2 regions of the Paenibacillus sp. FSL H7-0716 genome follow, and region 1 is predicted to be linked to the other one. Evidence: riboswitches for the same ligand, from Rfam matches in the RefSeq annotation. Region 1 holds a riboswitch; the other holds the start of a gene.
The links. Region 1 has a riboswitch for glycine ahead of gcvT (glycine cleavage system aminomethyltransferase GcvT). Riboswitches for the same ligand answer to the same signal wherever they lie in the genome.
Positions count from the first base shown of each region.

Region 2: another riboswitch for glycine. It lies ahead of MHH60_RS07065 (amino acid permease); the one in region 1 lies ahead of gcvT (glycine cleavage system aminomethyltransferase GcvT).

Region 1 covers NZ_JBBODA010000018.1:84,693-87,879, reverse strand. The annotation lists gene MHH60_RS21115 (flagellar motor protein MotB) at 1-192, shown strand, start outside; gene gcvH (glycine cleavage system protein GcvH) at 619-1,011, opposite strand; glycine riboswitch at 1,290-1,388, shown strand; gene gcvT (glycine cleavage system aminomethyltransferase GcvT) at 1,575-2,687, shown strand; gene gcvPA (aminomethyl-transferring glycine dehydrogenase subunit GcvPA) at 2,794-3,187, shown strand, end outside.
Region 2 covers NZ_JBBODA010000004.1:111,253-114,439, reverse strand. The annotation lists gene MHH60_RS07065 (amino acid permease) at 308-1,720, opposite strand; glycine riboswitch at 1,868-1,950, opposite strand; gene MHH60_RS07060 (AraC family transcriptional regulator) at 2,232-3,187, opposite strand, start outside.

The DNA.
Region 1 (3,187 bases):
GAGCTATCGGGTGCTCGTGCGCTTTCTGTGCTGCGCTTTTTCTTAGATAATGAAGGACTGAACCCGGACACTTTTCAATATGCAGGTTATGCCGATACCCGACCAACAGCAGATAATACTACAGTAGCAGGCAAACAGAAAAATCGACGTGTAGAGATCATTGTCCTTCGACAGCTTCAAGAGGTGGAATAAAATATAGTTGTTTGTGCTCAGAGCTAAGTTCGGCGGCTAAGGCCATTTCAATTGCCACATTGACCAATAATGGGGTTTCACCTAATAATTTGGGAAAACCTCCCTGATTATTCACCTATTATCGTATCCAATCGCGGAATGAGGGAATTTCTCCCTGATTATTACTCTTTTTAGTCTGAAATAGTGGTTTTACCGAGATGATTAGGGAGGAATTCCCTAAAACCCTAACTCTCACGCTATAATCGTCTAAAATGAGGGAGGTTTTCCCTAATTTCATACTCCACTAGACCCTCAAACCATTCGATTGAGTTTACGAATACTCGCACAATCTACATAAGAAACACAAACAGCAAGTCCCCAAATCACAGAAACTTGCTGCTAAAAACATCACACTTGATCAGACTATTTCCCGTCCCCAATTTCCAATTATTCAGCAACTAACGCGCTATAACCGGCTGCATCTAACAGACCTTTTACAGCATCAGCATATTCTCCATCAACTTCAATCTCAAAAATCCAACCCCCGCCATATGGCTGATCATTGATAAGCTCCGGACTAGCTTCTAATCCATCATTCACCTTGGTAACCGTCCCAGAGACGGGCGAATACAATTCCGATACCGTCTTAACGGATTCGATACTGCCTACGCTGTCACCGGCCGAAATGGTCGATCCCACCTCAGGAAACTCAACAAATACGATGTCGCCTAATAAATGCTGAGCATGGTCCGTAATCCCAACACGTACTACTCGCCCTTCTACTTGCTGTGCCCATTCATGCTCTTCGCTGTAAAGAAGGTTGTCTAATACTTCACTCATTTCAAGCCGCCTCATTTCCAATTTGGAGTTCTAAATTTAGTTATAGCCTAAGTTATCCCGGCTCACAATGTCAATATTACTAACAGGAAATTTAAATTTGTCATTTTTTCGACGTTTTCTTGTTGACAGCGCCCGACTATACCCGTTTAATGGAGACATACAAGAAGAAACGACGTTGTCGTCTTTTTATAGACAATCACCGTTTCTCGGAGAAATATAAGGATAATGTATAATGTGAACCATATACTTTCTTATATTTGAAATAAATATAGTTGCGGATGATGGCATAGGGAGAGACTGTCTCACTTGAAGACGGCGCCGAAGGAGTAAGCCCTAACAGGGGTGAATCTCTCAGGCAAAAGGACCTTTGTCGGACGTATCTCTGGAGAGCATCAGACGCAAGGCTAGATGCGTCAGATCACCAACGGGGAAACCTGCAAGCTAGTTACAGCAGGGTAACTCTCAGGTACAAAGGACAGAGCAGAAAGCAATTTGTGCATTTATGCATGATTGCTTCTGCCTGTCCTTTTTTCGTATGTAATCAGATCAAAGGGAGTGACGACATGGATGCTTTGAGAAGAACACCTTTTTATGATCTCTATTCCGCTTATGCGGAGTCCAGATGCATTGAATTCGGTGGCTGGGAGCTGCCAGTACAGTTTACAGGTATCGTAAAAGAGCATGAAGCCGTTCGCCAGCAGGCTGGGCTGTTCGATGTCTCGCATATGGGTGAATTCATGGTGATTGGGAGCGGTGCAGAAGCCTTTTTGCAAAAAATGACAACCAATGATGTCAGCCGCCTCACAGATGGTGCTGCGCAATATACGCTGCTGTGTTATCCAAATGGCGGAGTTGTCGACGATCTACTCGTGTATCGCCTAAGCGAAGAGCATTATATGCTCGTCGTTAATGCCTCCAACATCGACAAAGACTTCCAGTGGCTGCAAGAGCATTTGACCTCTGAATTCGGCGAAGTCACGCTTACTAATGTCTCTGACGAGACGCTTTTGCTCGCCTTGCAGGGTCCTCTGGCAGAAACCATTCTCGCGGAAGTTACTGATGCTCCTATTTCAACACTCAAGCCTTTCCATTTCATCGAACGCGCCACCGTTTGCGGTGTAGAGGTACTTATCTCCCGTACGGGTTATACCGGTGAAGATGGCTTCGAGATTTACGCTCCGCTGGAAGGTGCAGAAACGTTATGGAACGGACTGCTTGCAGCAGGCGCGCCCCACGGATTAACACCTGCTGGACTGGGTGCACGGGATACCCTGCGTTTTGAGGCAAAATTACCACTGTACGGTCAGGAGCTATCCGCTGACATCACCCCGCTTGAAGCAGGAGTACAGTTCTTCGTGAAGCTGGACAAAATAGACTTTATCGGACGCGATGCACTAATACAGCAAAAAGAAGCTGGCATTCCCCGACGCCTTGTCGGCCTAGAAATGATTGATCGAGGCATTCCACGCTCCCATTATCCTGTCTGGGCAGATGGCGTTAAGATTGGTGAGGTCACAACCGGAACACAGTCCCCTACGCTGAAACGTAACCTGGGGTTGGCTTTGCTTGATGCTAATTACAGTGAAATAGGCACAGAGGTTTACGTGGAGATACGCGGTAAGCAGCTTAAGGCTGTAGTGATTAAGGCCCCTTTTTACAAGTATAAACGCCTTTAGCGTCCATATAAGGACGGTGAGCTTTTAAGCGAGAAATAGAAGAATAAAGTATAGCGTGAAAATTGTACTTTCTTATATTTTAAAAAAGCCAAGGAGTGAAACCTTAATGAAGCACCGTTATCTGCCCATGACAGAACAGGACCGCGTAGAGATGATGGAGGCCGTCGGGATTCAGTCTATAGATGAGCTGTTCTCCGATATTCCTGAAGCGGTACGTTACCAAGGCACTATGCCGATGTCTGAACCACTCGATGAATACGCCCTGCTGCGCCATATGAAAGGTTTGGCTGACCAAAATGCCGACTTTGATTCTCACGCCAGCTTCCTCGGCGCCGGATTATACGATCATCACATCCCTGTGGTCATCAACCATGTCATTTCCCGTTCTGAATTCTACACTGCCTACACTCCTTATCAACCGGAGATCAGCCAAGGTGAGCTGCAAGCGATCTTCGAATTCCAATCCTACATTTGCGAACTAACCGGTATGAAAGTTGCCA
Region 2 (3,187 bases), on a different contig from region 1:
ACTGCCGCTTTTTTTTGCTCAGCAACATAAAAAACATGGAAGAATAACGGAAAAGACTGGAGTAGCATCTTACTAAACTTCGGCAAAAATGCAGCAACTCGTAAGGATTGGATACAGGAATACAAAGAGGATTTAACAAAACAAATTGGCAATATCCCCAGTGAGAACAGATTCCAAAATGCTTCCACTGCCAGCCTGAGCGAGTTTGTGGGAGATATCAAGGATATGCTTACCCAAGCAGGATTTAAGAATAGTGGATTTCTCTGACTGCCTATCTAACTGTAATATCAGCAAGCACCCTCATCGACTAATCATGCCGGATCTCCGTGTTAGTCCGAATACCTTCGAGACGATCTCTTGGATCAGGCGTTATTCTTTCCCTCTTTCTTCTATTTATTGAATACAAAACAAATAATAATATAAACCATAAAGGCGTCAACAATAAGGCCGGACGAGTTTCATCAGCAAATAGCATAATTATGAGTATGATTGCAAACAAGGCTAGAACAACATAATTCACAAAGGGTGTAAACGGTGCTTTGAATTTTGATTTGGCCTGCAATTCCGGCTTCGTCTTTTTATATCGCAAATGGCATATTAGAACGACGCCCCAAACCCAGATGAAACAAATGGCACTAATCGTTGTTACGATGCCAAAAGCCGTCTCCGGAATCAGCTTACTCAACAAAGCGCCTACAGATAAGACAAGCGTGGATATAAATAAAGCATTACTGGGTACATGATTTTTATTAAGCTTTGCAAAGTTGGCTGGAGCCTGATCATTTCTGCTTAGATTGTATAGAATCCGGCTTGTTGAGAACATCCCGCTGTTACAAGCGGACGCAGCTGAAGTTAATACAACGAAGTTAATAACCCCCGCGGCAATCGGAATCCCCACTAAACTAAATGTTTTAACAAAAGGACTTTCTGCCGGGTTTAGTTCTGTCCATGCGTTGATGCATAATAAGGCAATAATAGCACCCACGTAGAAAAATAGAATTCGTAAAGGTATTTTATTAATCGCCGATGGGATAGTTTTTTCTGGATTAGAAGTCTCTGCTGCCGATACGCCCACCAATTCCACACCCACAAAAGCAAACACAACCATTTGAAATGAAAGTAAGAACCCTGAAATCCCGTTTGGAAATACTCCCCCATGTGCCCAAATATTACTGAGCGCAACCGTTCCGGTAGTTGTTTTGAATCCAATCACCAGTAGAACTACCCCGATGGCAATCAATGCGAGAATAGTGATTACCTTAATTAAAGCAAACCAAAATTCCAATTCGCCAAAGCTTTTTACCGTCAATAAATTGAGTCCTAATAAAATAATTAAACAAATGACTGCGGGTATCCATTGCGGGATATCAAACCAATATTGTACATAGACCCCGACAGCTATAATATCGGCCATAGCCGTCATGATCCAACAAAACCAATAGGTCCATCCGGTTACAAACGCTGCCCGCGGTCCAAGATAGTCTTCGGCAATGTCTGTAAAAGATTGATAACCTGCTTTAGACAACAGAAGTTCTCCCAATGCCCTCATTACAAAGAAAATAGCGATACCCACGATTAAATAAGCAAAAATGATCGATGGTCCTGCCAGCTGTATAGCTTTACCTGATCCTAAAAATAATCCGGTACCGATGGTTCCACCAATCGCAATGAGCTGAACATGCCGATTCTCTAAATCTCTCTTTAATTCTTGTGCTGCCATTTCGAACTCCCCCTTATGCGAAAAAAATAACAAGTAAAAATGATAACAAAAAAGAGATTGGATACGCTCCAATCTCTTAGGTCTAAGAATAATAAATAAAATACATTCCTTTATTCTGACGATGATCAGAATAACAAATGAATTATCTAGTACTCTTCTGTCCTTTTGCCTGAGATTGTGAACCCTTCGGCGCCGGGGGAATCCCCCACGGTCTCTCCAGAAGCTGCTCCTGCTATAGTGTGATCCATAGCAATCATAGCTTGCGAATTATTTAATTGTTATGCCGCTAACTTCATTTTTAATATTTTTCAATACTAATCATTGTCAAATATTTTGTCAATAACATTAATTACCGCTGAATTTAAATGCATAATACGCGAATATCATGCCTTGCTTCGGAAACATCGCAACCAACAGACCAAGATTGGCTGATGGTTAATATGAAAAAAGGGCTATCTCATTGTAGAATTCTACTCCTGAGACAGTCCCTTTATGTTTGAAACACACTCAATTAGTGGCTTGTCAGCCAATCCGCCAACTCTTCTGTCTGACTCAGAATAGCTATTGGATCCCAGTAGCCGGAACGATCGCTTGTCCAAAGAAATACGTGATCATTTTTGACTGCTGGCAGTGCGCCCCAGATCGGGTCGGCTTTAAGTTCATCCAGCTTTTTTGAGTCAGAGGTAAGAATGACATAGTCACCGGCATACTTTGGTAAGACCTCAGCAGAGAATGAAGCCCAACCCGGATCGGCCATTTCGGCGGCGATATCCGCGGGAGGCTTAAATCCCAATCCATTATAGACCGGCTGTCCACCTTTACCGAAGTCTGTTCCGACGGCCATCAAGCTGTTTTCAGACCATTCAATAATGGAAAATGTGCTGTCTGCAGGCACAACCTTCAATACACTCTCCTTGGCACTGGCCATACGGCTGTCATAGTCTGCAAGCCAGGTTTTTGCCTTATCTTCTTCACTAAGCAGCTCTCCGAAATAAGCCACTTCCTCATGTACCGTTTTTAGGGAAGCGTATGGAATAACGACCGTAGGTGCGATTTTTGACATCTGCTCATTTAGCTCAGGATAGAAATCATCCATTATAATCAAATCAGGATTTAGCGACAGAATTTTCTCTACATTTCCATTCCCGTCCCCTATATTCTCAACGTCTTTCAAATACTCCTGAAAATATGGATTTTTAATATGATGTTCGGAGGTTCCGATAGGTGTAATGCCAAGCGCAATTAAGCTGCCAAGATATTCACCTGCAACAATTCTCTGGGGATGAAGGGGGATCTCCACCTCACCGTTAACCGTTTTAACGATTTTGGTCTTCGGCTGCTGTGAGACAGCATTTTCCGTAGCCCCGTTTGTACCACATGCGCTCAGCACCAAAATGAAGCTTAGCAGCAGTACCGATGCCAGCGTAGGCCTTGAATGTTTAAACATGAATGAATCTCCCTCTTGAT